2 regions of the Alkalihalophilus pseudofirmus genome follow, and region 2 is predicted to be linked to the other one. Evidence: riboswitches for the same ligand, from Rfam matches in the RefSeq annotation. Region 2 holds a riboswitch; the other holds the start of a gene.
What was found. Region 2 has a riboswitch for magnesium ahead of mgtE (magnesium transporter). Riboswitches for the same ligand answer to the same signal wherever they lie in the genome.

Region 1: linked by a shared signal. The riboswitch ahead of mgtE (magnesium transporter) and the one ahead of mgtE (magnesium transporter) in region 2 are both predicted to bind magnesium.

Annotation. Positions count from the first base shown of each region.
Region 1 is NZ_CP117835.1:2,098,048-2,114,839, forward strand. Features, by position in the region: partial or broken gene PQ478_RS11300 (SDR family NAD(P)-dependent oxidoreductase) at 1-229, opposite strand, end outside; gene PQ478_RS11305 (hypothetical protein) at 603-863, opposite strand; gene PQ478_RS11310 (serine hydrolase domain-containing protein) at 1,089-2,240, opposite strand; gene PQ478_RS11315 (hypothetical protein) at 2,405-2,776, opposite strand; gene PQ478_RS11320 (YgaN family protein) at 2,805-3,407, opposite strand; gene PQ478_RS11325 (carboxymuconolactone decarboxylase family protein) at 3,538-3,945, opposite strand; gene PQ478_RS11330 (Lrp/AsnC family transcriptional regulator) at 4,065-4,505, shown strand; gene PQ478_RS11335 (hypothetical protein) at 4,773-5,516, opposite strand; gene PQ478_RS11340 (hypothetical protein) at 5,513-6,238, opposite strand; M-box (ykoK) riboswitch at 6,525-6,693, shown strand; gene mgtE (magnesium transporter) at 6,991-8,352, shown strand; M-box (ykoK) riboswitch at 8,359-8,521, shown strand; gene PQ478_RS11350 (MgtC/SapB family protein) at 8,629-9,339, shown strand; gene mgtE (magnesium transporter) at 9,355-10,719, shown strand; gene PQ478_RS11360 (hypothetical protein) at 10,783-10,938, opposite strand; gene PQ478_RS11365 (hypothetical protein) at 10,960-11,238, opposite strand; gene PQ478_RS11370 (hypothetical protein) at 11,235-11,441, opposite strand; gene PQ478_RS11375 (hypothetical protein) at 11,454-11,768, opposite strand; gene PQ478_RS11380 (hypothetical protein) at 11,978-12,196, shown strand; gene PQ478_RS11385 (hypothetical protein) at 12,216-12,491, shown strand; gene PQ478_RS11390 (vWA domain-containing protein) at 12,534-13,913, opposite strand; gene PQ478_RS11395 (hypothetical protein) at 14,099-14,290, opposite strand; gene PQ478_RS11400 (alpha/beta fold hydrolase) at 14,306-15,124, opposite strand; gene PQ478_RS11405 (hypothetical protein) at 15,247-15,648, shown strand; gene PQ478_RS11410 (hypothetical protein) at 15,638-15,829, shown strand; gene PQ478_RS11415 (YgaN family protein) at 15,846-16,271, shown strand; gene PQ478_RS11420 (hypothetical protein) at 16,361-16,687, opposite strand.
Region 2 is NZ_CP117835.1:3,073,117-3,089,908, forward strand. Features, by position in the region: gene metE (5-methyltetrahydropteroyltriglutamate--homocysteine S-methyltransferase) at 1-614, shown strand, start outside; gene PQ478_RS16395 (acyl-CoA thioesterase) at 611-1,084, shown strand; gene mgtE (magnesium transporter) at 1,547-2,908, opposite strand; M-box (ykoK) riboswitch at 3,154-3,321, opposite strand; gene arsA (arsenical pump-driving ATPase) at 3,384-5,159, opposite strand; gene arsD (arsenite efflux transporter metallochaperone ArsD) at 5,159-5,515, opposite strand; gene arsC (arsenate reductase (thioredoxin)) at 5,586-6,005, opposite strand; gene PQ478_RS16420 (arsenic transporter) at 6,056-7,366, opposite strand; gene PQ478_RS16425 (ArsR/SmtB family transcription factor) at 7,402-7,752, opposite strand; gene PQ478_RS16430 (ArsR/SmtB family transcription factor) at 7,972-8,295, shown strand; gene PQ478_RS16435 (permease) at 8,394-9,257, shown strand; gene PQ478_RS16440 (MBL fold metallo-hydrolase) at 9,627-10,361, opposite strand; gene PQ478_RS16445 (amidohydrolase) at 10,386-11,531, opposite strand; gene PQ478_RS16450 (Na/Pi cotransporter family protein) at 11,672-13,294, opposite strand; gene rpmA (50S ribosomal protein L27) at 13,600-13,878, opposite strand; gene PQ478_RS16460 (ribosomal-processing cysteine protease Prp) at 13,899-14,225, opposite strand; gene rplU (50S ribosomal protein L21) at 14,235-14,543, opposite strand; ribosomal protein L21 leader region at 14,556-14,630, opposite strand; gene PQ478_RS16470 (Rne/Rng family ribonuclease) at 14,716-16,227, opposite strand; gene PQ478_RS16475 (M50 family metallopeptidase) at 16,369-16,792, opposite strand, start outside.

The DNA.
Region 1 (16,792 bases), 980 kb from region 2:
TACCAAATTCATCCTCTACCGTCGAAGCGAGTGCTGACCAAGATTCTTCAGAAGACACATCAAGTACCTTCGCATGGACAAGATCCCATTTTGCCACTTCTTTTAAGGCTTCTTCATTGATATCAGCTGCAATTACCGTTGCACCTTCCTATTTAAATAATCGTACAATCTCTTTTCCAATCCCTGATGCTCCACCTGTTACAATCGCTACTTTATCTTTTACTCTCATTTTTAATCCCCCTGGACGTCTTTTTACTTTGTTCAAATTACTTTGTGCAAAGTATAAGTATAGTATAAGGCCTTCACAGCTTTTCAAAGGAATAGTCTTGAAGGATTAGCATGTTTTGCATTAAAAAAAGAGCTGATGTGTGTCAGCTCTTTTTAGGTTTGTTGATTGCGCCTTTTGAGAGGTTAATTGTGTTGCTTGAGAGAGCTATTGTTCTGGTCCACTGTTTTATTGCGTCGATTGGACAAGTATATGCGCTGATGTGGTTCAATTGCGTCTATTCAGCTCAGATATGCGTCAGTTGAAAGCTTGATTGTATATACTTTCTGACTAATTGCGCCCAAGCACGAGACCCCTACATTAAACCACCCCGCCATTACTTTTGTTCCTCAGGATAGATCAATGCGTGATCAACAAAAATTTTGCATTGAATTTTAAAGGTGCCACCAACTGTTACTTTTATATTTCTTTTCTCGCCGTTTTGATCAGTTAACTGACCTTGTAAAGTGGATCTTAATGAGAGACCTAGGTTTTGATCTTGTAAATTCCCATCTACATAGAGCTTCTCCCCGCTAAACCAGCTATTTTCGACTCGGATTTGACGTCCTTCATACGTTGCTTCAAATACCTTTGTCACATTAATCACTCCTCCACTATGTTTCTCTCTACTTATTTGCCACTATAATTGTCACTTTTTTAACAAATGGCTCGACCATATAAATGGCTTCCTCACGGGAATTATAATCGACCAAATGGAAATCTATATGATAAACCATACCAGATTTTTGGAAACTTAGTCTAGTTATATTATAGTTTTCTTGTTCAAAACATCTTTGGGTATACTGGTTTAAATTATTTATCTTTATCCTTCAAATAACTTCAATAAAAACTGTTCCGTTATTTGTTCAAAATACAGACCGTAAGATTCGTTTGGCAAATTGCTTGTAAATACAGCGACAATATCGAAATGAGGAATGACGATCAGTTTTTGTCCAAATGCACCTGAGCCGTAGTAACTATGAATCAACTCGCCTGTATCGAGATGCAGCGTCTTAACCCACCACTGGTACCCATAATCTCCGAAGCCTGCTGTATTTAATTCTGTCATAGTGTGATAAGCAGTTGAAGTTTCCACCCATTCTTGAGGGATGAGCTGATCTCCTTCCCACCTACCACCATTTAAGAATAAATAGCCGATTTTTGCGAGGTCAGCTGGCGCCATTTCCATCTTATATCCACCAGTGTAATATCCATTAGAATCAATGTCCCAGAAATAGTCCATCGTCCCAATGCCTAGCTGTGAAAATAAATGCTCATTCGCAAATTGCTTTGTTGACTGACCTGAAGCTCTTTCAATTATGACAGATAATAAATGAGATGATCCTGTATTATAGTTGAATTTCATACCCGGTTCATATGCTAGTTCACGAGAAAGAATGAACTCCACCCAATTCTCACTAGACTCTAGCGGCACCATGATCTCATTCCATGAGGTTGTTTCCGGCCAATCCAAACCATCTGTCATGGTTAAGAAATGCTCGATGGTCCAATTCTGTTTACGCGTGTCCTCTTGATCTAGTATTTCTGGAATGAAATCTGATGCTTTTTGATTGATTCCCTCAATATGGCCTTGTTCAATCGCTATGCCGATTAAGGAAGAGGTAATACTCTTTGCAACCGAATTGATCGGAGTTCGTGAATTGTCAAAAGCTATCGATTTGTAATATTCCTCCGCTAAATAACCGTCTTTGATCAACAGCATACTGTACACATCTTCGTGACGGACTTCATCTGTTAATTCTTTTAACACCTCTTCATTTAAGCCCAGTACAGCAGGTGATTTCGTTTGCCAATTTTCAGTAGGATAGTAATCTCTTTCTTTGTCTATTTGCGTTCTTACTGCTTCAGCCGGGAAGTCTTCTGAGGCTGGCAATGAGGAGGTATTAGCTTCTATGCATCCAGCAAGCAGCAGAGGCAGGAACGTATACACTAAAGCTTTATGGATTTGATTCATAGCAGCTCCTTCCTTAAATATATTAAATTTAACTTTATTTCTATTTAATACCTATACGTATTATTTGTTGTCGTGGTTTCAGGTTGGGCGTAATTCATTATCTTTCTTAAATTGAAAAAACAACAAAAAAGCTAAGAACATATCACTCTCAGCTCTTCTACCCTTTAATTTAAATGAATGTTTTCTAAATAAATCTCCCCTGCTTCTCGTTCATCACTCGTTTCAAAAACAATTCCGTTTGTATCTAGAAATACATAATAAGGAGCTTCAGCTATCGCTAGTTCAGAGTATTCTAAGTTAAAGTTTTCAAGCGACATCATGGTTCCGAGTGTTAAGTTTGAATTTTGTTCATACCCTCTCATAAATTCAGGTATCCTATGCTCTGTATGTTCGTTTGGATAAATCACTACATAAGAGTACTTCCCGTCTTCTGCCGGAAGTAGCTGTGGATATGAAAACTGGCTAGTATTTACTTCGTTCTTACAACCTGAAACTAAACAAAGAACAATGATTAGAAGAATAAATTTATTATTCATAAACGTCTCCTTTATTATAGGACCAAGCTCAATTCATAAATTTACTTCTCAGCAGGTAAACCACTTCATACTTTTCAATCTCATGTATCCGTCCTTCCACATCATGATAAAATTCTGAAGAAAGTGAACTCATACCTGCTTCGTCCCATGAATAACATATACTGCCTAGAACAAGCTCATCGTTTGTAATATCGATCTCTTCGTTAAGGGTATCCCACACTGTTTGCATCCCTTCTGAGTCTTTATTAGAAATGATGTCAGAAAGCGCAGAAGATCCTGTACTTCCATTACTGGAAATGCCTAAACGAAAAAAGGCTTCGTTAGACTCTACACTTGATTGATTAGTAGTAAAGAAAATAGAACCGTTCTCCTCAATCTCCGTTCTAATGTGACCTATTGGTTCATCAACCAACTTCCCAAATTCATATTTTTCAATCCAAACATCTAGTTCGTTAAATTCACTGCCGGTAGTGAAGTCAAAAATAAATGTTTGATCCGTTGTTGCCGAAAGGATGGTTTTTTCTCTTTCGGTTAACTCTGCATTTACAATTGTATTTGAGGGTACGTCATTATTCCCACAAGCACTTAAAACAAAGGCTGCTAATAGAACTGTCGTTATTAACTTTTTCATTTTGATTCCTTTCTTCTAGAGCAGGTAGTTAAATAGAATAGTATATTCCTTATTTTAATATTAAATGCTATAAAAGCAGTGAATAATATTAACATATTTTGTTCTATCAGCAGCTAATGTATTTATACTTTCACCCTTCCAACTGCATTATTGCTCCAAAATACTGCGAGGCAGTGGTAAATGTAATAAAGGCAAACAGTTCACTTATTTCTTCTTGTGAAAACGTTTCTTCAATTATTTGAAACTGTGAATCTGAGATCGTTATGTTTTGTTTTAAAAACACTTCTGCTAGCCCGACTGCTATTGAGGTTTTTTCATCAAATTGCATAGCGTTTGGTTTTCCCTTTGCCTTACAATACTCACACCCGTTGCCCTGTGCTAATGTTCTTCTGACTTGTTCTTTTAGATCAGCAGAGATTAATGCATCCCGCTCTAATACATTACCTAAATTTGACCATGCATTCATCACTTCGGGGTTATGTCCCAATAGTCGTTGAAATGGTGTTCTGCCTGTTTTTGATTCCGTTATCCTTGCCATTTAGATCTCCTCCTTGTATATTCATTATAATAATTCGATAATACAAAGCACATTAAATAGTAAACGTATAATCAACATTTACTTATATAATTTAATTAATTCAAGGAGAATAACATTAAATGAAAATTGATGAGATTGATCGAAGGATATTAGATGAATTAAAGCAGGACAGCCGCCTTTCAATGAGCGAGCTCGGAAGACGAGTAAACCTCTCATCCCCATCGGTCACAGAACGCGTGAGACATATGGAATCATTTGGTATTATTAAAGGCTATACCTTGACGATTGACTATGAGAAATTAGGACAGTCTATACAATGCATGGTTGAAGCGACGGTTAAAAATGGAGATTATATTGGATTTAAACACTATATTCAGTCCCTTTCGAATGTAGAGTTCTGCTACCGTATTGCTGGCCAGGCTTGCTTTATGATGAAGCTGCATTTTCAAAGTTTTAAAGAAGCAGAACAATTTATAGAAGACGTAAATCCCTATGCACGTACAGTCACGCATTTTATTTTTTCAGAAGTGCCAACGGAGGTTAAGATAAAAGGCGAGTAATAAAAGAAGAGTCCACTTACTTAAGTGAACTCTTCTTTTACTTTTCTTCATATTCGTGATCTAAGATACTCATAAAGACATCTGTTTCATATTTACCATTTATCAGGTTCCTTCACATTCTGCCCCTTCCAATTCATTTACATTCAAGTGTATTTCCAGCATCTATTACAATATAAGCTAATTCTCCACACTATGTATTTGAAAAAGCTAAGCATTATTGAGCCTACTATTATCAACAAATGATTTCATCCACAAATTAGTTATTTTTTACTCTAGTTCGTCTTCTCTTACCCAAAACAATGTTTCTCCATAGAAGCTGCCATAGCTGCTAGTTGAGCCATTTGGCGAAACACGTTCGCTTATTTTACCATCCTCACTATACGGTATCCAGCCGTAGCTTAAGCTGCTCCTATGAAAATGGTTTAAGAAAAAATCATCCGTACTTTTAGCGCCTTCAACTTCTAAATAAGTTTCAAGAAAAGTAATCCACTCTTTTGGCAAGCGTTCTACACCGTATGATGCCTCATCAAGGTTAGTTTCAATTTGATGCTGCAGCTGGACTCCAGGTGTATAAGTATTTGTTTGGTTAAAGTCACTTGATCTAAAACCCCTGCGATTCATGAGGTACAAATCGATTTGTGAAAGGTCATTAACTGGATCAAGATTCCATGTAATATAGAAGGTGTTTGGGTCGTTAGGATCAAGCTGCCATAAATATGGATCTAACATTGTATTAAATCCTTTCATCTCCCAATTACGTTTCTCCCATATCCAAAAACTGGTTCCGTAAATTTGATCCTGTGCAAATGGTACAAACACATGTGTATCATCTAAGTAGATCGTATCTAGAATTTCCAATGAGTCAAAACCATATTGTGGTTCATTTATGATGTCGATCCTTTCATCTTCTGATAAAAACTCCGACGGGTTTGAAAAGTAGTTATAATATACACTAGCTACAATGATCATAGCTATGATGCCACTAAGTGAGATCCATACTTTCTTCATCATTCCATTCCCCCGCCCTTCAACACGGAGTCATCCGCTTGGAAATATCTCTGCTCGTCGGGCAACTCAATTAAAATGCCTTTTCCATCTCTCTCCACATATAGTATTGCAGGCAGTCCGCTTCCCCATTTCGTATATGTGCCCGTAAGCATGTATGGAAATTGCTCGTTTTGTTCTGATCGTTCTCCATAGGCTATTTCTTCGTACCAGCTCAAATCCATTAATGAGGATTCCTCAAACAAAGGGAGTTGTTGCTCTAGACTCTCCATATCTAACATGACCTCATCTGCCGAGGGATGGGTTGCCATCAATTCAGCATGTTCATAGTTAGCTATAAACGTTGTCAGATCATCTTTCGGGTAAACCAAATTATGTATAACTAGTGATAGAATCATAATGACAATCGTTATATAATTACTTAAAAATCCAAACCAGGCGAATGGGCGATACCTCTCCCATGCTCCGTTTTTTCGCGTTGAGGCATACCAAAGCAATAACCATACTCCGATAGGTAAAATAGGCAGGCTGAGATCGGTGTTAAACATCGTTGTATTAATGTTAAAACTGATAACCCCTGCAAATGCGGCTAGACATGCCTTCCAAAGCGTCGATTCCTTTTCTTGCTTTTGATAAAAATAATAAATGAAATAAATAAAAATACCCCACGATAAAGCCGTACCAACTAGATCGATCACATTCATTGGTACGTGAAGTGAAAACTGCATAAAACCCCACCTATATATCCTTTATTACTGTTTACAACCTTGAATACATCTATTGACCTCTGTATTTACCAAATAATTGAGTAACAAAAAAATCCCCTCCCATTTTTGTATAAGAACGAGATTTTCAATTAATAGTGTATATCCTGTAAACCCCTATTACTCTATCATTTTCCAATATATTAGTAAAACCTATTTCAGAATTATTTTTGTAGTAAGCTAATTTATCGATTAATAAAAGCTGTTGACAAAAGAATATTTCTCTAGTAGCCTTTTAACTGTTGTTAATTGAATACCTCGTTAGGTGAGGCTCCTGTGCTGGAGATACGCTGCTGCCCAAAAACGTCCAAAGACGCCAATGGGTCAACAGGAACCATCGACATAAGGTGGTTTTTAATGTAGCTGGAAGAAGATTCCTATGCCGCACAGTGCTAAAGCTCTACGAATGGAGGAAATTAGATGCATATTTGCTGTGTCTTTGCTTTGACGTGCTTGTTAAAGTATATACATAGCTTTAATTTGCTGTGAACAAGACGCCTTCATTGTAGAAGGCGTCTTTTTTTGTGGAATTAACCAGGTATTCTAACTAAACAAACATCTAGTATGTGGAGGTGGTGTGGATTGGATAGTTATTCAGAACCTGATTCAGCGTGTTCATTATTTAGTTTATACGAAATTAAAAGGATCAGGAGTACATGTCACACTACCTTTGCGAGGGAAATTCTAGATGTACTCCGATGTTAAGGAGGATTACTATGGTTAGATTAGATAATCAAAATCGTGAGAAATATGAACAAATTATTATAGAGACTCTTAAATTACAGGACGCTAAGCAATTTCGAGACGTATTTTTAGAGCTGCACCCTTCCGATCAAGTCGATATTTTTATTAAATTACAAGATGATTTACGTAACCAAGTTTATGAATATCTAAATCCAGGAGAATTTTCGGACATCTTTGAAAGATTAGAAATAGATCAGCAAAAGCGAATTTATGTTGAACTAGACGAAAGCTACTCATCAGAAATGTTTAATAATATGTTTGCTGATGATGTTGCTGACTTTTTAGAGCTGATGACAGGAGAAAAAGCTGAAACCATCTTACGAAAAATGAACAAAGAAGATGCAGATGATGTTAAAGAATTAATGTCTTACGAACCCGAGACAGCGGGTGCTGTAATGACCAAGGAATATGTAAGTATTTCTTCAGCAGATATTGTTTCAAATGTGATTGATAAATTAAGAAGTGCTGCTCCAGATGCAGAGACGATTTACTATTTATACGTTGTAGACGAACTTGAAAAATTAGTAGGTGTTATTTCGCTTAGAGACCTTATTACAGCGCAGCCAACGGATGTGATTGAAAACGTAATGAGTACTAGAGTTGTTTCAGTCACCGATGACACTGACCAAGAAGAGGTTGCAAAATTAATTAAAAAATATGATTTCCTAGCAGCTCCTGTGGTCTCAAAACAAAATCATTTAGTGGGAATTGTTACGATTGATGATGTTATTGATATTCTTGAAGAAGAAGCTACAGAAGATTTAGGTGAGATTTCAGCTGCAAAAGGGGCAACTGACGTAAATGTTAGTGCTATAACAGCTGCAAAGAAACGTTCGCCTTGGATTATTATGCTTATGTTTTTTGGTCTGATTACAGCAGAAGTCATCGGCCAATTTGAAGAAACCCTAGAAGCCATTGTTCTGCTTGCTGTATTTATCCCGCTGATTATGGATTCAGCCGGTAACACAGGGACTCAATCACTTGCAGTAGCCGTCAGAGGATTAGCACTTGGTACGATTAAAAAAGGCAGTATTGGAAAGATGGTTAGACGTGAGTTAGGAACAGGAGTTATGCTCGGGTTTATCTGTATGATTGTGTTAAGTATCACCGTGACGGTTATGTATCAAAATTGGATGTTAGCATTAATTGTTGGCTTCTCAATTTTTTGTACACTAAGCATTGCTACAGTCATCGGAGCAACAGTTCCACTGGTTATTAATAAACTGAAATTAGATCCTGCGATTGCATCAGGGCCTTTTATTACAACTGTAAATGATATTCTTGGCCTCTTGATTTATTTCTCGATTGCCACTGCCCTACTTGATTTCTTATAAAACTTGATATTGCTTCGTTAGGTGAGGCTCCTGTATGGAGATACGCTGATGCCCAGAAATGTCGAGAGACGCCAATGGGTCAACAGAAACTATCGACTAAGGTAGTTTTTAATGCAGCTGGAAATTTCCTATGCCATACAGTGCTAAAACTCAACGATTGAAGTGGTTTGCTATCTTTGATGAAAGGCACCCTTTATCGTTTGGGTGCCTTTCTATTTTTGGGGCAATATTTGGGCAATATAGAAAGGTTAGTGATATGTAAAGAAGGTGAACGAAATGACAAACGAATTAGAGCTAGTGATAAAATTATCTCTAGCGTTATTTTTTGGCATGTTGATCGGAATTGACCGCCAATTAAAACATAAACCACTCGGGCTGAAAACCTGCATGATCATTTGTGTGGCAAGTTGTATGGTAACGATTGTATCTATAGAATCATTTTATAAGTTTGCTACCCCTACTTATCATGCAATGGACCCTATGCGTCTTACCGCTCAAATTGTAAGTGGAGTTGGTTTCTTAGGTGCAGGAGTAATCTTACGTCGAAATAATGATGTGATCTCAGGCTTAACAAGTGCTGCGGTCATTTGGGCAGCCTCTGGCTTGGGAATAGCAGTAGGTGCAGGTTTTTATTTATTACCCTCTATCGCTGTCTTGTTATTCATTCTAGCCATTAACTTCATTCCGAATCTTATCAAAAAAATTGGTCCGCGAGCATTAAGTCAAAGAGATGTACTAGTTAAAGTGGTAATGGAACCTAACTTTAAGATGACTGAATTAATCCAAGCGATTGAACGAAAAGGTCAAGGGCTTAATGCAACTGAAAAAAGCGATATTGTTATTCGTAACTTGAAGCTGAAAGATCTCGATAATGGCAATCAACAAATAGACTTAAAATTATCTGCTCCTGAAAAACAATACACAACAGAAATTTATTACTTGTTGAAGAAAATTGATAATGTCCTCTCGGTTGAAATTGAGCATTAGAAGGAGGGATGACTAATGAAGAAAATAAGCTTTAAGAATCGTGAAGAATATACGTATTATTTATTTATGTATTTAAAAAACAAGCAAAAAGATCTGTTCCGAGAAGAGTTTTTGGACTTACACCCTACCGACCAAGTAGATATCTTTAAACAAATGAGTCTAGAGAAACGAACACAGGTCTATGACTATCTATCGGTTGATGAATTTGCTGAGCTTTTCACAGGGCTTAAACCAGATGAACAAAAACAAGTTTTTACTGAGCTAGATGATGATTATGCGCATGAAATGCTTTGTGAACTGCCTGCTGATGAATTAACCGACTTCTTTAATGTACTGCCTGAACATATTACGACCTACCTGTTAAATAAGCTTGATAAAGCAGATGCGGAAAACATTAGAAACCTACTCAGCTATAATGAACATTCTGCCGGCTCACTTATGACGACAGAATACGTGAAAGCATCTGCTCAGGACACCGTATCACTTATCATTGAACGACTGCGCTTAGAGGGTATGGATGCAGAAACGATTTATTATATTTATATAGTTGACGAGTTCAATAAATTAACTGGAGTCGTTTCTTTAAGGGAGTTGTTATCTGCTCCGCCTTCTTCAACTGTGAATACGATCATGAAAGAACAAATCATTTCTGTCTCTCCTGCAACTGATCAAGAACAAGTTTCTACGATTATAAGAGACTACAATCTTCTGGCTGTACCTGTATTAACCTCAGATGAGATTATTATTGGAATAGTCACTGTTGATGATGTGATGGATGTGATCGAAGAAGAAACAACTGAGGATTTAGGAGAGTTTGCTGCAGTTAAGGGTGCTCTAGATCTAGAAGTCACTGCACTAACAGCAACCAAAAAAAGATTACCTTGGTTGATCCTTTTATTGTTTATCGGCCTGTTCACTGCGGGGTTAATTAGATCATTTGAAGCTACCTTAGCTGAAGTGGCTGTACTAGCTATTTTTATCCCAATGATTGCTGATATGGCTGGTAATACAGGAACTCAATCCTTAGCTGTGGTAGTACGTGGCTTAGCTCTTCGTAAATTTGATCAAAAAACCATTTTACGATTACTTAAAAGAGAAGCAGCAACCGGTTTTCTAATGGGTCTAGTATGTGGGATATTAGCTTCTTTAATAGGTTTTTTGATTCCTGGTGGCAGTGCGACACTAGGAATCATCATTGGAGTATCCCTTTTCATAACTGTTCTTTCTTCAACATTGTCTGGCACACTAATCCCCTTGGTCATTCATCGTTTAAAGGTTGACCCAGCTGTTGCATCCGGACCGTTTATCACGACAATTAACGATATTATTGGTTTATTTGTATATTTTACAATTGCGACTTCCCTTTTACACTATATGTAATGACTGTGAAGGAGCTATTATGAAATCAGGCTCCTTCCCTCAATTTTCTAAAACGAATGCCTTTTATAATAGGATATTCTTTAATGCTAATAACCCGTATAATAAGGCGGTTCCAATAATTATAAATAACGCTATCATGACAAATCCATAAAGAAACCCTTTTCCCATTGAAAATAGATCGAGAAACATATTTTTAAATCCATTTACGACCTTAAACATTTAAATACTCCTTCTTATTCATTAAGGTTCACTGATCCCCATAGCTAGCAGTAATAATGCAGCTATAACAACAAAAAATCCATTTCCTAGCAGGCTGAAGATAAATAATAGATGGCGTTTCTTCATATACCAGGATACTAATGCGAGTGCGATCCCTAGAGCAGCAAGCATCCCGTGTGTTTTGATTATAAAATAAATATCAATATTTGGTCCTCTATAAACATAAAAGATAATAATGTTTGCCACGATAGGGATCAGAGAACAAACATACAGAATTATGCTTGCATGTGTTTTCTTCATTTTCCAAGCCTCCTTAAAAGGATAGGAACGGCAATAAGTAGAGCGACAAATGTCACTTTAACAAGTGATACTTGTTCAATCATCGGCGTGTGAGTCGATCGATTTGATGAGAAAATTGACCACCAGCTTGGTTCTGGGTATATAAAGGAGAGGATGACCCAAGAAACAAAGATAACACCTACGAAAAAGGAATAAATTTTCATACGTTTCCCCTCTTAAGGTCCGAATTCAATCAAGCCTGTAAATAATGCAACGAAAAGAATAACTAAGTAGATTGGAAATGATAAAGTTAAAATCAAGGAAAAGATCAGTAGTGGGCTGCGGCCATATTTTTTCAGTAAGATGCTTGTTAACGTAACACCGATGAACATAAGGGTAATAGAAATCATATCCCCCCACGCATGACCTGTCATGGTGATTCTGGTAAAAGGAATGAAAACAATACTGAAGCAAAGAATGCCAATGATGAATGCAATGAGCTCAAGCCTTTTTTTGTTAGGAATATAACTGCTATTATCCGCTTTTTCCATACATACCTCACCTGCCCCTTTATGATTCTATAAATATAGCATAAATCCCCTTAAACGGTATCTAAATATGGTAAAATAACCTTATCATTCCATTTTATTTTTGTGAAGGTTGGTTCATGACTAATGGTTAACTAACTTATTGATTTCGAATGAAAGGTGTAACGATCTTAATAAACCAAATATCTAATATTTCTTAATGAGGTGTTTTTTTGAAAAACGTAAATACAATCGCCTTTCTATTGTACTTCACTGCTATGTGCGCCATCTTTTTCGGTATTTATGTGCAGGTTCAGTTTGATACATCAAGTGACGGATTGATCTTGCTAGTAAGTGTAGGTAGTTTAGTGGCGGGATTGTTGTTAGTAGGTATAGCAGAAATGATTAGACTGCTTTCAAAGATTAGTCGGAAGCTTACTGCCACTAAATAAAAGGAGCTGAGGTGAGAATGTGAGTGATGGGAATCGTAAAATAATTGGTTATTTGTTTGCTGTATTAGGCTTTTTGATATGGTTGTACGTTTCAAGTCATCACTCAGCTGCTGGACATTGGTGGTCGGTATGGACCTTACCGGAGAAGCATAATGGTCTTCATCTTATAACCATTATTCTAGATCCAAGCTTCTACAAGATTTCTCCACCGAAAGTAATCATAGGTTCAGCTGTATTTATACTTTTAGGAGTCTTTCTTACGTTGTTGATTCCGAAAAGCCGTCAAAATGCATAATAAAAAAGCTCAGAGTATGAGCTTTTTTATTTTTATCATTCATTACTCTGTCTTTTCATTGACCAGCTCGTCAATTTTTTCTCTCATCTGCTCTCTATTTTCTTCATTTGCATTGTACAGCTCATCATACACTTCTTCACCGATATCATAGGCAGCTTGTTGTCTTTCGAGTAAAATATCCCATATTTCAATTGTATGAACTGGAGCGACTTTATCGTTATCATTAAGGTATTTAACTAGATCTACCATGTATAAACGTTCGTCCTGAGTTAAAAGGCGCCATTTTACTCGTTCATCCATAATTTCGACAGCTTGTTCGGTACGTATTGCCTCAATTTCTACTCTAGCGTCGGTTTGAAACATCATCCATGCTTTTGCGAGTTTGCCACTTCGGTCGAGTTCCGCTCTTAACTGTGCTTGATCATTTACCGTAGCAAATGCACTTCCTGAAGCTTGAGCCATTTCTCTTAGCTGCTGCTGCTCGTTTGCAGGCACATCGAAACCAATGATCGAAATAAGCGGTGTCACATCCAATTCACTTAAGTCTTTAACGGCCTGTACAGGATCACCTCCGCATGTGTCCATCCCATCACTTACAATTAGCACCATATTTGTCGCCTCTTCTGAACCATTTCGATAATCGTTAATTGTTACCTCTATTGCCTTTGCAAGAGGCGTCCAGCCATTAGCCATGACCCCATCAATCGCACTCGTGAAACTGCTTTCATCATATGGTTGAAGATCATATACACGGTCAATTCCTTTACATGACTTCTCAGGACTTTCTCCTACGTGTCCATAGACTCGAAGCGCCACATTTGCTTGATCAGGCAGCTCTTCGACAAAGTCTTGGATCGCTTCACGTGCTAGGGTCATCTTATCAACCCCATTCACTTCATCTTTCATGCTTCCGCTTGCATCGAGCAAAATTTCGACATTCAATTCCCTCTTTTCGGGTCCTAATTCTCCCTCTTCATTCGGTGCTAAGAAACTTAATTGCTCCCAGCGATTCGCTAGCAACCTGGGGTCGGGGTACGCTGGTGCCGTTAATGTTGATAAGTGGATAATGTATGTACGGATTTCCTCTGATGTAGCCTCTTCTCCAAGATTAGGCAGTTCTGCCAATACGTCTTGAAACTCTTTAGACTCTGTTGGATCAACAAGAGCAAATTCCCCCACAGGATACGTGAGCACACCCTCCATTGACTCTGGCACATAAGGAACCTCAAGTTGATTAAATATAAAATCGTTCGTTTCTTGTTCACTTTCTTCTTCTGTTATTTCTTCTACTTGTTCATTCTCATCTTCTACAGCATTTTCTACAGCTGAATGTTGCACTTCCTCAGTTTGTGTATCAGACGATTCTGTTGAACAGGCAGCCAGCATGCACGCTGCTGCTGTGATCCATACTATTTTCTTCATTCTATATATTGCCTCCCGTATCCCCGCCCATAAGTGTAAAAAATACCCACTGATTAGCAGTCACTTTCCATCGTAGATCATACCAAACCTTCTTACCAATACGAATACATTCGACAAACTTCGATGAAAAGACGTGACAATCAGCCTATCTGCACAAAAAATCCTAGATCAATAGTTGGAGGATTTTACATTGTTTTATTAAACCACCATGATACTAGAAAAAGACTGATCACTCCCCAGCCAGTTACCGCCATTATCCATCTAACTACAGGTTGAGGATTTGAACTTTCCCTCTTATCTATTTTCTTTTTTATTAAAATAAGAACCAGCCATCCGCCGAAAAAGAAAAGCAACATAAATGCTAGCAGTAGATCCATTGGGTATACTCTCCTTTAAATGATTTCCTCTAACCAGGCTTCAATTTTTTGTGAAACTAAATCTCTTCTCTCTATATAGAGCATATGACCTGCATTATGAATTGCAACAAATGATTTGTTTGGAAACTTTTCAAAATAATTCGAGTGATCTTGATACCCACAAATACAGTCTTGTTTCCCGACAATGATTAATACTTTGTGTATTACACTCGCAACCTTTGCTAATGGCGTTAGAGAAAATAAATAATGATTCTCTTTCCACGTATTGTTTATGACTTTCTTATTCACAAGCAATCTGCCAGGCTGTATTTCTTCTAAAAATCTTTTAGCGTTTTTGCCATTTTGATACGTCATTAATAAGTTATAAGCATTCTTCACTTCTGTATCCCATTGCTTAATAATAGATTCGTCTGTACGATCTGAAACAATTGTTTTCATTGGAAGAATTCTTTCTTTTAGGTGCAAAACAGGTGCTAGGAGACATAAACTTTGAACTTGATTGATATTATGATCTAAAATTCCTTGTGCGATATATCCTCCAAAAGAGCAGCCAATCAGAGAAAATAGTTGATTACCCAGCTTCATATTAATAAATTCAAGTATATTTTGAAGCATGTCATCGGTTGTCTTTAATTGATGAGAGGCGATGCTTTTACCGTGTCCTGGGAGATCTATATAAATTCTTTGAAACCCAGTACTTCTTTTGAACAGTGGTTCTAACCATAGATACATAGAGCGATAGTCTGTACCTAAAGGATGTAGAATTAAAATTGGAGTTCCTTCCCCTTCTATTTTATAGTGAATCCTCCCCTTAGAAACATGACAAATACCCATGAATTCATCTCCTTATTGCGTGCTTTAACATAAATACTACATTTTCTCAGTTAGCTATAACCTATATTATACATTTAGTGGTAATATAAAGGAATGAATGTTCAGTCAAAAGGAGAATTGTGATGAGTAATCGGATATATCTTGCAACACAATTTTCAGGGGCTGGATTCTTCATTTTAATGCTCGTCAAAGACTTTTTTCCTGCTGTTCCAGTTAGTATGACAGTGGCTGCCTTAGGCGTAGTTTTTTCTATTTTGCTTAGTGTGGTTTTCCGGCCTAAAGGTAAACCTGTCTTTCAGTCTGCTAAGCAGGAATTGATGTTTATTATCGTAACAAGCGCTGGTTTTTTCGGTTTGTTAGCTTTGCTGCCTATTCTTGGCGGGACATCGGAAAGAGGAATCAGTATCACAAGCCCAATCCTCTGGGGAGTATTTCTGATTAGCCTATTTACAGCATATAATCGATATAAAAAAGAAAGACAACAATCTACATTTCCGAGAGGAGCTCATCAAAATGAGTCGTAAGAAGATCACTGCTCTATGTATAGCGGGCTTGCTAACAATTCTTTCTGCAGGATGCTCAACTGGAGTGTTTCAATCTAATAACAATCCGACAATCAAAGCAGCGCCAAATTCTGATTATGTAAAGGCGTTTGAAGCGATGCATCTAGGAATCTTATTTGATTTTGAAGTTTTTTGTACCTGATGCCGATAAGAGATGGGTGAATCTTTGGGTCGAGAGATATCATATGGGTGAGTTAGATCCGGAACCTCTAACGCATCTTTCATACGGCAGTCAACCTTCAGATAAATCAGAAGGTCCTTTAGGTTTTGGGTTAATCAATCCGAATACAGAAGATCCTCTTATTTTTCTATACGCACCCGGAGTAAGTATTATCCCTTCATCAATCGAGGAGGAACTTCAATTTGAGGCTGGGATGGCGAGTACGTGGGATTATGCCATATCTGAAGACAAAGCGGAAAATGTAGAGCTAGGTGAAACCGTACTTTTAGCTGCTTATAGGCAGTCTTCTAACGGCTCGATCTCAGGCTTTAATTTTGAAAATGAGCAAGATCTAGAACAGATGGTAAAAAAATATTCGACGGTGTTGTTATTGAAAATGAAGATTGAAGAAGATATTGAGTGACTTTTAGGTCATGATTTTTACCCCGAAAACCTCCTAAACCATTTGTAAATAATGGGTAGGAGGTTTTATTATGGTTAAATGAAAGAATCTTAAAAATTTAGTTTACTTGCTACATAATATTTTCCTTCCATCTCATAAGCGATATAGCCAACTTCACCATCTGAAACTTCTCTTCCCTCTATTTGATATAATTTTGTATTTTTTGCGATCTCTTTTGCTTCGCCATTTTTCTCTACGTCACGATTAACAACAACTGAGATTTCCCCAATTTCTCCTAGGATCTCCTCTTCTGAGATAGGTTCATTTGTAGCAATGTATAGATTGTCGTTCCACATAAAATGAGGAGCGTCAATCTTATTTGAGCACCCAGCTAATAATAAGAGAATTATTAGTCCTATCCAAATCACTCGTACCAACGTATAAACACTCCTTTTCTTTTTCATTTCATTTCAAGGAAAACTTTATATTATTATACCTACATAAGGAAGGAAGTGGTAAAAAGATATTCTGTAACAAGCAAT
Region 2 (16,792 bases):
CGATTTTAAATTGGTCGTTTGAGCGAGATGACATATCACTTAGAGAAATGCTTAATCAGCTTGCCTTAGCCATCCAGGAAGAAATTCGTCAGCTAGAGGCAAATGGTATTGAAATGATCCAAGTAGATGAGCCTGCACTGCGTGAGGGACTGCCGCTCAAAGAAGATGATAGAGCTGATTATTTAGCAAATGCTACTTATGCATTTAGGCTCGCAACAAGCAGCGTAGAGCCTACGACTCAAATTCATACTCATATGTGTTATTCCGAGTTTGATGAAATTATTGAAACGATTGATGCACTTGATGCCGATGTGATTTCAATCGAAGCTTCAAGGAGCCACGGAGAAATTATTCATACATTTGAACGGTATGAATATCAAAAGGATATCGGTCTTGGGGTGTATGACATTCATAGTCCGCGTATCCCTAGTAAAATAGAAATGAAAAGAAATCTTGAGAGGGCGCTTCGTGTACTTAATCCGGAACAATTCTGGGTTAATCCCGATTGTGGTTTAAAAACAAGAACAACAGAAGAAACGATTGATGCTTTAAAAGTTATGGTAGAAGCGGCTGAAGAAGTACGGACGAGCTTACAGGTGGAGACCTCAAAATGACGACATCACACTCTACTAGTTATTCGAGGACAATTCAAACAAGACTCGTTCTTCCACCCGACACGAATCACCTTAAGACGATCTTTGGAGGACAGGTTCTTTCCTATATAGATGAAATTGCGGCGATCACCGCGATGAAACATGCAGGAAGTGTTGTTGTGACAGCTTCAATCGATTCCGTTGACTTCCTCTCATCAGCTACAGTCGGTGATGTATTAGAGCTCGAATCATTTATTACTTCAACAGGCCGTACATCAATGGAAGTGTTCGTAAAAGTACATTCTACTAACCTTTTAACAGGAGTGAAAACCTTAACGACCAAGTCCTTTTTGACCATGGTGGCTGTAGATGACCAGAAGAAACCCTTGCCTGTTGCTAGCATCCTTCCTGAAACGGAAGAGGAGAAACAGCTCTTCAAAACAGCAGCTGCAAGAAAGGATAATCGATTGAAACGGGCAATGCTTCATTAAATGAAAAGAGGCTTAGACACGTAAGGTTATTAGATGAGAATTGTGAAACAAAAAATGGTAAGTGGTGTTATCCGCTCTGAAATATAACTTCGCTTTTCGCAGGGAGCAATTTAGTAATGGTTTAAAAGCTATTAAACATTAAGTGTCTCAAAGAAGGGTTATAGCATAGTCATCGCTACTGAAATATGCTTCGCTTTCCGCGGTGAGCTGCTGAGCTTCCTCGGACTTTAGCTCTGTGGGATCTCAGCCCTGCTCTAGGAACCGCAGGAGTCTACACATATTTCATCCGCTAGGTTGTGCTTTTTCAAGGAATGGAGTGGAATGATGTAGTTAACGCAGGGAGGACTTTTTCATTCGTTTCCTTTAGTGTAGCTTTCTTGCACAAAAAAGACGACTAGTTCAAACGGTTTTGAACTAGTCGTTTTCTTTATTTCAGCATACCTAATGATCTAATAATACTTTCTATAAATACTCTAGTAATGCTGTTGCGATTGAGAAGTAAATGAGCAATCCTAATATGTCATTAACAGTTGTAATAAATGGACCAGATGCGATGGCTGGGTCGAGTTTCATCTTATTGATGATGAGAGGCACAATTGTACCAATAATTGTAGCGATGCTTAATGTAAGAAAGATAGAGATACCAACTATGAATGCAAGCATCATATTACCGTGCATCACTGTCACAATCCCTGCGATAACAAGCATACAGATGAACCCAAGCATCAAACCTGTCCCAAGTTCACGCTTTAACATCTTCCAGACACCATCTCGCTCAACAGTGCCAAGCGCTAGACCACGAACCGCTACAGCAAGTGACTGTGTACCAGTATTGCCCGCAGAGTCCATTAACAGCGGGATAAAGGCAGCCAACAGAACAATCGCTTCTAATGTTTCTTCAAACTGGCCGATCACTTCAGCCGTAATAAGTCCAAAAAACATCAATAAAATGATCCAAGGTGCGCGCTTTTTAGCTGCTTGAAAAGAAGACACATCCACATCTGTCGCTCCTTTAGATGCAGAAAATTCTCCTAAGTCCTCCGTCGCTTCCTCTTCTAAAATATCGATGATGTCATCGACTGTAACAATCCCAACCAGCTTTCCTTCACTTGAAATAACAGGTGCTGCCAAGAAGTCGTATTTCTTTATTAAACGGGCCACATCCTCTTGGTCAGTTTTAGCCGAAACAGAAACAACCTCCCGGCTCATCACATCCTGTACTAAATCTGTCTCCTCAGAAGTAATTAAATCTCTTAAAGAAACAACGCCGACAAGCTTCTCGCGCTCATCTACTACATATAAATAGTAGATCGTCTCCGCATCAGGTGCTTCTTTTCTAAGCCTTCCGATTACTTCAGCTACCGTTTCTACAGCAGAGACGCGGATAAACTCTTTTGTCATAATCGCTCCGGCAGTTTCAGGCTCATAGGATAATAATTCGCGGACTTCACTTGCTTCTGATTCCTCCATTGAATCAAGGATGGCAGTAACTTCCTTTTCACTCAGGAAAGATAAGAAAGTTACGACATCATCGGCGTACATATCATTTAACATCGCTGATCCGTAAGTTGGATCAAGCTCTTTAAACACATACATCTGCTCTTTCTTTTCAAGTCCTTCAAATACTTCCGCAAATTCATTCGGAGATAGGAATTGATACACTTTTTGGCGCGCTTCAATTGCTAGCTCAATGAATATATCCGCTTGATCTGTTGGGTGGAGGGCAAGAAACCACTCACGAAACTGCTCAACATCTCCACTTTTTAATAGATCATATATTTGCTTTGCATACGTCATTCTCTTTTGTTCGTTTAATTTCACCATGTTGTAGTCCCCCTATTATGGGACCCACTTCCCTTTTCACCCATGAGGGGGGAAATGGATCATCTTGATTCGTTTCATTGCTTGATTTTACTGTTATGGCTGATTGCTTTATCCTACTATCCATTTTCGCACCACCTCACTTTTCTATTCCTTTAAAAAGGGAAAATAAAACAAAAAGCACCTCCTACGAAAGAAGATGCCAATACTAAATAACAGATATCAATTACTTGATGATCAGTATTATCGAAATCCTCCATTCGTAGAGCTTTAGCACTGTGCGGCATAGGATTCTCATTCCAGCTACATTAAAAACCACCTTATGTCGATGGTTCCTGTTGACCCATTGGCGTCTTTGGACGTTTTTGGGCAGCAGCGTATCTCCAGCACAGGAGCCTCACCTAACGAGGAACTATTTAATTACAACGAAGACTTTACAGGACATAAGATATTCTGTCAATACATCGAATCTAATTTTCTATAAAGAAGTTAGCTGCTTTCTTCCCTTAATGGCTTCAGCCTGCCAAGGAATAACCACGGTTTGTTTTGCATGAGTGGTCATAACTTCATTGATCCATTTTATCTCACTTTGTGCTCGCTCAGATAAAATTGGGTCAATTGTATTCGTGCTCGCAAAACTTTGGTTAATCACCCACCAGCTCGGTGTAATGTCAGCGCGAATAAGATCCTCTTGCAGCCTTGATGCCTCAAATACCGGCGTGGCTTCTGGCAAGGTGACGACAAGTACATCTGTCTCTTTTGGATTTCGCAGTCTTGGAAGTAACTTCTTTACCGATTCAGGCACTTCCCCTGTACTTCGTTCCATTTCCTTATGATAGGAATGTGCAGCATCTAGCAAGAGCAGCGTGTGGCCGGTTGGTGCCGTATCAATGACAACAAACGCATCATCGGCTTCTTCCACTACATCAGCAAATGCTCTAAAGACAGCAATTTCTTCTGTACATGGCGAGTTTAAATCTTCCTCTAAATAGGCAAGTCCATTTTCATCTAAATGTTCCCTAGATGCAGACAACACTTCCTGTTTATACGCCTCTACTTCGGCTTTCGGGTCAATTCTGCTGATCGTTATAAGCTGATCCTCTTTTTTAGAGAATAAATCACTTACATGCGCAGCCGGATCTGTCGTTGTTAATTTCACTTTATGCCCCTTGTTTGCAAGGCCTGCTGCAACGGCGGCAGCGACCGTCGTTTTACCGACTCCACCTTTTCCCATTGTTAAAATAACTCCTTGCTCTTTTTTCAGAAGGTCATTAATCAGGACTGAAAGAGAATCAGCCTGAACGTCTGCACGAGGCACCAATCGCGCATTGCTTTTAGGCAGCTCATTAAATAGAGATCGCAGCGACTCTATTCCCGTCAGCTGATAAGGGACATACGGCAGCTCATATTGCTTTGTTTCTTGTAATTTTGCAGGCATTGATTGTAGGGCTTTTTCTTGGCGCTTATAAAACGCAGTTGATGTCAGATCCTCATTTACATAGGATTGCATTTTCCCATTTATAAGCAGCCATTGATTAACAAGGCCGAGCTCCTTCAGCTCTCCTGATGCACGGTCTGCCTCTTTAAGTGTAGACGGTTCTGGTCTTGCCACTAAAATAAGTGTTGTTTTCGCTGCATCTGATAGGGCTTTAACTGTATGTTCATAAAGTGCCTTCTTCTCAGCTAACCCTGATAATGGACCAAGACATGAAGCTCCATGAGTGCTTGTATCTAAAAAGCCAGACCAAGCGGTTGGCAGCTGTAAGAGACGAAGAGTATGTCCGGTCGGTGCCGTATCAAAAACAATATGATCATACTCATTTGTTCGTTCCGGATTTGTCAGGATCGTAGCAAATTCATCAAATGCGGCAATTTCTACAGTACATGCACCCGATAACTGCTCTTCCATTTGAGCAATCACTGGTGCTGGCAGCTTATCTCGAAACGGCCCAATCATTTTATTTCGATAAGCAGCAGCTGCTTCCTCGGGATCTAAGTTAATCGCTGTAACGTTAGGAAGTTCATCGATTTTCGTTTCGTGATAGCCAATTTCCTGTTCAAAGACATCTTGCAGGTTAGAGGCAGGATCTGTACTAACCAAGAGCACTTTCTTCCCCTGATCAGCTAAGGCAACAGCTGTCGCACAAGCTGTAGAAGTCTTCCCCACTCCCCCTTTACCTGTAAAAAATAAATAAGGAGTCAGCTCTTCTTTTACTGGGTTAAATCGACGAGAGGTTGATTGAAATTGTGTCATTATAATAACTCAATTCCTTTCATTTTTTTAGGCTCTTTGGTCAGCTCTTGCACGCTTATTCCAGTCCATTTTGCCAGCTGCTCGTTAGTAGGATACTTACCTGTTAATTCAACTTTATCATCGACAACGACAACAGGAAGAGCCTCCGTTCCTTTATCATTAAGAAGCTGATTTACATTTTTCTCATCAATAAAAGCTTGCGGTTCACTTCCTAGGTTATAGCGGGCAACATCTGCTCCCTTTTTTTCCAGCATAAAAAGTGCGGTTGCAATTCTTGTTAACTCAGGATCTACACTTGGTCCACATACTCCGGTTGGACAACATAGTGCAGGGTCATAAATTCGAATCTTAGCCATTACAGTCATCTCCTTTATTCTCATGTGTAGGAAAAGGGTCAGACCATTTCAGTCGACCCTTCGAACTTGTTTATTTACCTGTTTCAGCGAATGTTTTAATACGGTCGCCAATTTCATCACGAACACGTTGGAAGAATGCCCATTTTTCTTTTTCTGTTCCTTCTGCTTTTGCAGGGTCATCAAAGCCCCAATGTACACGCTCTTTATTTGGCGGTGTAGCCGGACAAACGTCTGCTGCATGACCGCATAATGTCACTACAAGGTCTGCTTTCTTTAAGATCTCTTGATCAATCGTATCAGATGTTTGATTTGTAATGTCCACATCTACTTCTTTCATCGCCTTCACTGCATTTGGATTGACGCCATGTGCTTCAATTCCAGCTGAGTACACTTCATATTTATCACTAAGGTAATGCTTTCCCCAGCCTTCTGCCATTTGGCTGCGGCAAGAGTTTCCTGTACATAAGAAGTAAATAATTGGTTTTGACATGTTTAAAACCCCTTTGTTTATAGTAGTAGTAATGTATGTGCAGCTTTAAGCTACAAGATAATAATTAGCCAGAGGTATAGTCCGACTAAGGTAATAAATAGTGTTGGCACAGTTAAGATAATACCGACTTTAAAGTAGTAGCCCCATGAAATCTTCATTCCTTTTTTCGAAAGGACATGCAGCCATAGCAGTGTCGCAAGGGAGCCTATCGGCGTAATTTTAGGACCTAAATCAGAGCCGATCACATTAGCATAGATTAATGCCTCACGCATGATACCTGTTGTATTCGTGTCTGCAATCGCCAAAGCATTGATCATCACCGTCGGCATATTATTCATAATCGATGAAAGAATGGCCGCGATAAAGCCCATCGAGATCGTTCCAACAAATAATCCTTGATCAGCTGTCATTTGGATAAATCCAGCTAGAACATCTGTTAATCCAACATTTCGTAAGCTGTATACAACGACATACATACCGATGGAGAAAACAACGATCGCCCACGGAGCACCTTTAATTATGCCTGCTGAGCTTAAACTTGGATTGTCTGCACTCATGATCCGGAAAATAATATAGAAAATAATGGCGATCGGCATAGCTACAAATGAGACTGGCAAGTGAATAAATTCACTTACGAAGTACCCAATTAAAAGGACAGCCAAGATATACCATGAAAGCTTAAACAGCTTCTGATCTTTAATTGCTTCAACAGGCGCCTTTAATTGAGACATATCATATTTTAGTGGAATGTCTTTTCTAAAGAATAGATACAATACAAGAATACTTGCCCCAAGTGCAAAGAAGTTCGGCACAATCATTCTTGTTGCATATTCAACAAATCCAATTCCGAAAAAGTCAGCAGATACAATATTAACGAGGTTACTTACGAGCAGCGGCAAACTTGTCGTATCTGCGATAAATCCGCTTGCCATAATAAATGGAAGCACCATCGCTTCTTTAAAACGCAGCGCCCTGACCATCGCTAATACGATGGGTGTTAAAATTAAGGCAGCACCGTCATTTGCAAACAATGCGGCAACAACTGCTCCTAGTAATGAGACATATATGAACATTTTTAAACCATTACCATTTGCAAACCTGGCCATATGTAAGGCCGACCATTCAAAGAAACCAATTTCGTCTAATATTAATGAAATGATAATAATGGCAACGAATGTTAATGTTGCATTCCACACAATTCCTGTTACCGTCACGACATCGCCAAAATCAACCACTCCAACGATTAAAGCTAAGATCGCTCCAATTGTTGCTGACCAGCCGATAGACAAACCTTTCGGCTGCCAGATGACGAGAACAAGCGTGAACACGAAAATCAGTGATGCTAATATCACAGATGTCATTGTTTCCCCCACTCTCTTTTTTATCTATTACTTTTTTAATCACAACACACTCGTAACCCGCGTTGTTCTAGTTCAATTAATTTAACCTGCTGACTAGGCAGGTGTTGTAGTAAACTTTTGACCATAGGGTACGCCAAGTGGTCAGGGTTTACCCTAAAGAAAATCCATTGGCCGCGTCTTTCTTCCACAACGAGCCCTACATCCCTTAATTTTCGTAAATGCTGGCTCACTGAAGGCTGACTCATGTTAAATAGTTCGACAAATTCACATACACAGCATTCATCCTCTTCCATAAGCGCCATCATCGAAAGACGTGTTTTATCTCCTAAAAGCTTAAGAACTTTAGCAGCTTCTTCTACTTCAATGAAAGACTTTGTTTCTTCCATATCTCTCAGCCCTTTCTTAAGTACAAATTCAGTATATAAGCATATACTTATATACGCAAGTGATAATCATATTCTTTACATTAACTTAACATACATTCAGTATAGATGAAAAATTATTATATCAACTTTTTTTGATTTATTGGTTGCATTTAGTGAAATTAGGTAGTAACATACAAATAAATCAACTTATTTTGATTTAATAATAAGGAGGCAAGATTCATGAAGTTAACTATTCCCTTAGCTGCTTCTGTAGAAAAGCCAGACTTTACGTTGTATGAAAAGCAGTTCAAAGCATTAGCTGATCAAAAACGATTACATTTATTGTCTATTCTCTGCCAACAAGGCGCTTCATGTGTATGTGATTTAACTGACATTCTTAATCTTACCCAATCTAAGCTGTCTTATCATTTAAAAATCTTACTTGATGCAGACATCATTACAAAAGAGAAAAGAGGCACCTGGAATTATTACAGTATTAAATCAGATGTGATCAATCATTTATTATCAGAAGAGTTATGCTGCTTGCTCCGCCCAGCTGAATAATATTATTAGCTGGGACTACTAATTACAGTTTACATCAATTTATTTTGATGTATCATAGCCTATTAATCAAAAAAATTTGATATAAAAGAGGGATTCAAATGAAAGAAACAATGATCAGCTTTAGTATGATTGCTCTACAGTTAACAGTGTTGTTTATCGGTGTCTCATTTTTGCTAAACTTCCTTCAATCCTACATACCTTACGAACGAATTGAAAGCAAACTCAAGCAGTCCCATCCTATTTTGGCAAGTGTCATTGCTCTATTCTTTGCTTTTATAACTCCATTCTGTTCATGTTCCACTATACCCGTCATTATTAATCTTCTTAAGAATAATGTCCGCTTCGGTGTAGTGATGGTTTTCTTATTTGCTTCCCCTGTTCTTGATCCTACGATTCTTTCCATTATGACTGTCATTATGGGCTGGAAAGTAACGATAATTTATATCCTTATTACGTCAACTCTTTCATTAATGATTGGACTGTTGCTTGAAAAGCTTGGATGTGAACGTTATGTCAAACAAGTGATGATGAGTGGATATGAACAATCGAATAAAGCATTTTCTTTTAAGGCTGCTTGGATGGAGACATGGCAGTTAATGAAAACCGTTTATCCGTATTTATTAATTGGTGCGGCTATCGGAGCTGTCATACATGGTCTGGTGCCAGCTGAATTTATCAGCAACTATTTCGGCGGCGATGCTTGGTGGCTTATCCCACTTGCTGCAATAGTCGGCATCCCTTTATATATTAGACTCTCAAGTATGATTCCGCTCTCTCACATTCTTATCATGAATGGAATGGCAATCGGCCCTGTCATGGCAATGATGATCAGCTCTGCAGGTGCAAGCTTACCAGAACTTGTTTTACTAAAGTCCATATTTAAAAAGCAGCTTATTGTTGCTTTTGTCTTATCGGTGCTTAGTATGTCAACCATCTCAGGCTTTGTATTTTACTTTATATAGGGGGTGATCTTATGTGGAAAAAAATAATAAAAACACTCAACCAAAAACAGCAGCCCAAAAAATCCTCATCATGCTGCAAAATTGAAATTAAAGAAATAAATCATTCTGCACAAGCGGAAGAAAAATGAGGCTGGGACAAAAAGTAATTTAACTAAATGAAAATCCGAATAATGATAGATGTGGACATAAGCCGTTCCTGAAATAGACTTCGCTTTCCGCAGGAAGCCGGTGAGCCTCCTCGTGCTATGGCACTGCGGGGTCTCACCTTTGGCTTTTACATCCTGCAGGAGTCTACGTCTATTTCATCCACTCATTTATCGCTTTATTCGGGATTTCGGTTACTTACTTTTATTATGTCCCAGCCTCTTTTTACAATTCAAGCACAAGCCCTGATTTTGCTAATAGAACAATCCCGTTAAACCTCTCTTCTACCTCCCGCTTTAATTGCTCATGATCCCCATGATGAGGAAGGTGGGAGAGAATGATCTTTTCTATACCTGAATTGACAGCTAACTTCGCTGCATCTTCACTGTTCATATGACCATATTGTCCTACATGATCCCCGCTGTAGCCGCTGCATTCTGTAATGACTAAGTCACATCCGTTTGCAAAGTCAGCTAACCCTGCAAAATAACTAGAATCAGCGGTATAAACAATCTGTTTTCCCTCACATGTTATTTTCGTCGCATAGCACGGAACAGGATGCTGCGTCTTGAAAAAGTTGAACGTGAAAGGCCCAATTTTAAGCGGTGCTCTCTCGTTATATGCTACTGATTTTACAAGATCTTTATACGCTAATTTATTGAAAGAAGCTGTATCTTCTTGATGGGCATATATCGTAAAATCCTTCTTCCGCTTTCCCATTGTCTTGTTTACAATCTGGGCATACTGAAGCGGACCGATATCGGCGAAATGATCATGATGATAATGCGAAAGCACAACACCATTTAAATCATTAAGATCTATGTATTTTTGCACGTTGGAGACGACTCCGCTGCCACAGTCGAGTAACAACTTTGTGCTGCCATGTTCTAGTAAATACCCAGACGTCGCTTCGCCTCTTTCAGGATAAGCATGCCAATACCCAACGACTGTAATGTTCATCAGCACTCCTCGCTTTCTTTCTATTTATAACTCTCCGTACACAGTCTTTCCATTAATAAAGGTTTGCATCACATTAGCATGAACATTAAATGGATGATGAGACCAAATAACAAAGTCAGCATCCTTGCCTGGTTCAAGTGATCCTACACGATCGGCAATCCCTAGATGCTCTGCTGCTCTTATCATAATTGCTTTTAAGGCAGATTGCTCAGACAACCCGTTTTTCACTGCAGTATGAGCAGATGTAATAAGATGCTCAATCGTTACAACAGGATGATCCGTTGTAATCGCAAAAGGGACCCCGTGTTTCTCAAGCTCAATCAGGGTATGCCATCCTTTATCATTCAACTCTACCTTTGTACGAGAGGTCATTGTCGGCCCAACTGAAACACGGATTGGATGATTTGAAAGATATTCTGCAATAAGATGTCCCTCTGTGCAGTGTTCTATAGTTGCCTCTACTTCAAACTCTTTTATTAAACGAAGGATGGTTACAATATCATCAGATCTATGCGCATGAATCCGGAGCGGAATTTCCTTTTTTATGACTTTAGCTAATTGCTCCATTCCAAGGTCGCGCCGTTTTAGGGTGCCTTCCTTTTGCTCCTTTACATAATCCTGAGCCTTCATCAGCTGACTGCGAAAAATTGCAGCTACACCCATACGAGTCATCGGCTCCTTCCCTTTTCCTCCATGGACTCGTTTTGGATTCTCACCGAAGGCTGCTTTCATACCTGATGGAGATTTAACGATCATCTCATCTGTGATCGTTCCAGCTGTTTTTAAGATTGACATTTCACCGCCGATGACATTCGCACTGCCAGGCATAATCTGAACAGTTGTAACCCCTGCTGCACGTGCATCTAGGAACCCTTGATCGAATGGATTTATACCGTCAATCGCTCTTACATGCGGCGTCGTGGCAGCAGATGTTTCATTAAAATCATGTCCTGCAGGCCCAATCCCTTCTTCAAATACGCCAATATGTGTATGGACATCAATTAAACCAGGAGTTATGTACTTCCCTTCCATATCAATGACTTCGGCTTCTTCAGGAAGATCAATCCTCTCTCCCGCATCTACTACTTTTCCTTCATTAACTAATAAGGCTGCTTTCTCTAATACTTCACCTGTTCCAGTTATTATCGTCGCTCCAACATATGCTTTCATGCTTAGTCACTCCTTGTTTCGGATACCGAAAAGTTTGAATACTTAAACTATACATGCTTTAGAGAATAACTTCTACCCATAAAAAAATCGACCAGCCATGTTTTGACTGATCGATTTATCGGTTGGATTTTCACGTTCGATTATTCTTCTCCAATAACCACTTCTGCAATATTCACTGCGTGGTCACCGACACGCTCTAGGTTACTTACCATATCAACATAAATAACACCAGCAGCACCTGTACATCTATTTTCATTTAAACGAATGATATGTTTCTTACGAAGGTCACGTTCCATCTTATCAATTTGTTCTTCTTTCAGTAAAACAGATTTCGCTTCTTCAATATCGTCTGTTTCTAATGCTTTAACAGCTTGTCTTAAAGTAGATAATGTCAGGTCAAACATCTCATCTAGATCAGCAACGGCTGAATCTGAGAATTTCACTTTATTCGTAATTTGATATTCAACAAGCTCCATAATGTTCTCCATATGATCACCAATACGCTCTAGGTCACGGATCGTGTTCATTAATGTAGAGTGAGTTTTTGAATCTTCATCTGTTAGTGAATGAGAAGAGACTTGAATTAGATAATCCGTAATCTTTTTATCTAAATTGTTAATCGCATCTTCATATTGAGGAATAAGCTCTCTGTGCTTTTTCCCTTGCGTTTTAAAATACTGACCAACCTCTTCAATTCCCTTTTCAGACAGCTCTGCCATACGTAATACTTCTTTTTTCCCTTGGCCAAGAGCAATAGAAGGAGATTGCCTAATGAACCGTTCTTCTAAGTGAACTGCTTTGTATGCAATTGCTGAATCTTGACCTGGGATTAATTTAATAACTATCCAAGCTAGAACTGCAATAAAAGGAAGCTGAATTAATGTATTTGAAACGTTGAATATACCGTGTGCAAACGCAATAGTCATTTCAGGGTTAAGATTTAAGCTGCTCTGGAAATATTCAACGAGCCTTGTGAATGGTACTAACAAAATTAATACTAAGACCGTACCAATGACGTTAAAAATAACATGTGTTAAGGCTGCACGTTTCGCAGCAATCGAAGCACCAATTGAGGCAAGTACTGCTGTTATTGTTGTACCAATATTATCACCGAATAAAACAGGAAGAGCTGCATTTAAATCCATTGCCCCTTGAGCAAATAATGTTTGTAATAAACCAATAGCTGCTGATGAACTTTGTACAGCTACCGTGAAAATTGTACCAATAAGAACCCCTAGTAATGGGTTTTCACTCATGCTGACTGTTAAGTCTGCAAATGCTTGAAGGTCACGAAGCGGCTTCAGACCATCGCCCATTAAATTAAGTCCTAAGAATAGGGCACCAAAGCCAAAAAATACTTGTCCAAAATTATTAACCTTATGATTCTTAAAGAAGAATATTAAGAATGTACCTACTGCGATGATTGGAAGTGCGTATGCCGAAATTTTAATCCCGATAATAAACGCCGTAGCTGTTGTACCAATATTCGCTCCAATAATGACCCCAATTGCTTGCTTTAAGGTCATAAAACCGGCATTAACAAGCCCGATCGTCAGTACAGTCGTCCCTGTACTTGTTTGAAGTAAAATCGTAACAAAAATACCCGCAAACACACCCATAATTGGATTTGTTGTAAAACGGTCAAGTAGATCTCTCAGGCCGTCTCCAGCGACCTTTTGAAGGCCATCCCCTAAGTACTTAATCCCGAAAAGGAAAATACCTAGTCCTCCAAAGAACATAAACAACAGTTCTTGTAAATCCATTACTACATCCCCTTTAGTTGTTGTCTGAAGTTGTCATCAATAACTCATCCCTTGACCATAGTAAGAAACTTTTATAAAGAAGTAAACGATATTATTATTAAGATTTTGTAAAGGAATTGTAAAGGTGCTCTCTATCCTCTTATTTACAACATTCTATACCTTCTATACTGCCCAAAAAACCTTTGAATGTTGAGCTGTTTATAACGTGACCAAATAAAACTTTACCCTTTTATAGCAAATAATAACTTTTAAACACAACAAAAAAACCCTCAATTAGTTATACTAACTGAGAGTTTTCTTTACAATTATGCAGGGTATACGCTCACTTGTTTGCGATCGCGTCCTACACGCTCGTATTTAACAACGCCGTCTACTTTCGCGAAAAGAGTATCGTCGCCGCCTTTACCAACGTTTGTACCAGGGTAAACACGTGTACCGCGTTGACGAACTAGGATAGATCCGCCTGTTACGGTTTGACCGTCAGCACGTTTAGCACCAAGACGCTTAGAACGTGAGTCACGTCCGTTCTTTGTACTACCTACCCCTTTTTTCGATGCGAAAAATTGAAGGTTCATTTTTAACATGGAATTCACCTCCTGGATATTTACTTTATTTCAATATACTCGCTGTATTCTTCAGCCATCGATTGAAGAGATACAATCATCCCTTCAAGGAGGAGCTGAACTTTCTCATATGTGGCGTTATCCAAACCAGTTGGAACACCGCAGCGGAGAAACCCGCCTTCCTCTTCCATTTGGATATCAAGCTCTACACTGCACAGGGCAGCAATCGCATTGACCGCTCCAAAAGAAACAGCTGAAGCGCCAGCGCAAACGAGGTCATGACCATACGGACCGGAGTCAGCATGTCCACTCATCGTAAAAGAATCAATCTGTTGATTAGCATTACGTTCAATAAGAACAGTGATCATCTCTATACCTTAAGCGTTGATCTTGTCGATAACTACTTTAGTGTAAGGTTGACGATGACCTTGCTTACGACGATAGTTCTTCTTAGCCTTCATCTTGTAAACGATGATTTTCTTTTGACGACCGTGTTTTTCAACTTTAGCCGAAACAGTTGCGCCCTCTACTAAAGGAGCACCGACCTTTACATCGTTACCACCGATCATAAGTACTTTGTCAAAGCTAACAACATCACCAGCTTCAGCATCTAATTTCTCGATGTAGATTTCTTGACCTTCTTGAACCTTGATTTGTTTACCACCAGTTTCAATAATTGCGTACATACCTGCACCTCCTCATATACTCAGACTCGCCATTATAGGTAAGGGCTATGCCTTTTAAAAACCTAATCTGCGCGGTTGTAGTTGTTTGGGTGCGACCAAATAACTAACAAAAGCTATTTTATCACATAAAAATTCAGGGTGTCAATCGCAACTTTACGGTTGAACCTTTTATTTACCCTTTTTTCTGTTTTAACCGTTCAAGCTGGCTTGCTGCTTCTTCTAAGTCTCCCATAAAGCGAATCGCAAAGGCTTCTTCTGGCATGTGCTTATTCGGCATAAGTAAGATCCTAAAGCCTGTCGCTTCTTCAAGCTGCTTTAATAATTCCCCTTTTGGCCCAGCCAGAACAGCAGACACGGCAGAAGGAAGTTCAATCAGAATGGCTTCATGGTCCATTCCGCGGTACTCCCATATTAAGCGTTCAATTTTATAAGCCTGTGCCTCATCTGATAAAACAGATCCCTGCTCCTTACAAGTTGGACATGCTTTTGAAAGACTTGCCTGCAAGCTTTGACGCACTTTTTTCCGCGTCATCTCAACAAGCCCAAGTCCTGTTAAGCCTACCACATTCGTCTTCGTCCGATCCTGCTTCAGCCCTCGTTTAAAAGCTTCTAACACATATTCACGATCTTCTTCTCGTTTCATATCAATAAAGTCAATAATAATAATACCTGAAGTATCCCTAAGTCTAAGCTGTCTTGCAATTTCCTTAGCTGCTTCTAGGTTGGTTTTCCGCACCGTATCTTGAAGATCCGTTTTCCCCGTGAACTTGCCGGTATTCACATCAATGACTGTTAACGCCTCCGTTTGATCAACGATGAGGTAGGCCCCGTTTTTCAGCCATATCTGCCTTCTTAACGCCTTATCTAGCTCTTTATCTATTCCAAATACCGAGAAGATATTTTCTTTGTCATGATAGAGCCTTACTTTTTCATGAACATCAGAGTAGGGAGCAAGGAGAGCTTTCAACGTCTGGTAGTCATCAGCATCATCAATTACGATCTCATCAATTTGATTCAAAGAAAAATCAAGCATCATTTTCTCAATTAAACTCGAGCCCTGATGAATTAAAGCAGGAGCCCTCTTTTCTTTTACCTCCTGCCACACACTCTCCCAGCTCGTTCGGAGAAAATGAAGATCTTGCTCGATCACCTCCGGCTTCGCGTCTTCGCAAACTGTTCGGATAATCATTCCTTCGTTTTCCTTAAGAAGATCTTCTCCAATCCTGCGCAGCCGCTCTCTCTCTTCTTCTGTCCCCATACGGCGGGACACTCCAACATACCCGCCTTCTGGCATATACACAGTGTATTTACCAGGCATTGAGACTACTCCTGATAAACGAGGTCCTTTTTGCCCGAATCCTTCCTTTGTGACTTGAACTAAAAGTTCTTGCCCTTTTGTCACAAATTCTGTAATATTCCGTTGTTTTTTCACATCTTCCGCTTCTTCTGATAAATGAAAACTTAGAAGATCATCCCGATAGAGGAAGCCATTTTTTTCGCGCCCGATATCGACAAATGCTGCCTGCATGCCTGGCAGAACATTAACGACTCTGCCTATGTATACATTACCTACAATTCGATTTTCTGCAGGGCGCTCTACTAGTAACTCCACTACCTGCCCATTCTCCACTATTGCAGCGCGGCGTTCTCTTGTCGCTGTATTAAAATAGATTTTTCGATTCACAGGCCACCCTCCTTACGTCCAATTCCGTCCCTTTTATTGTACCTTATCACAGCCTTTTATGCAGTCTTTCGATTACACAACTAATCCAAAGAACTAATAACTGTACAACAAAGAGAAGCGGTCAGCATTCAGCCGCTTCTCTTACCTTGATGCCAGCTCAGCAAATGTTATCTGCCACTGTTTTTTTTGAATAAGGGCATCCAACACTTGTGCCTCGCAAACCGTGACCCTCTTTTTCGTCGCAGGATCAAGATAGTGAAATTCATGAATATATCCTCTATACATTTTTTTGATTCCGTCAAAGAGGGAGAGCTGTCCTGATACAGCCACAGATTTGATTTTCTTTTTTGGAACCTTTTCGGTTTTAGGTCTTCCAATTAAAAATCGCATCATTCGATAATGCCTCTGCTTCCACTCCAGATAATGAACGATCATCAGAAAGCTTAATACGACCCATAAATTTAAATGAAAGGGAAATAGCGCTGCACTAAAGATCGTAACCACTCCCAACACTGCACAAGAGGCAGACCACGATCTTATTAATGCCATATGATAAGAGAAATAC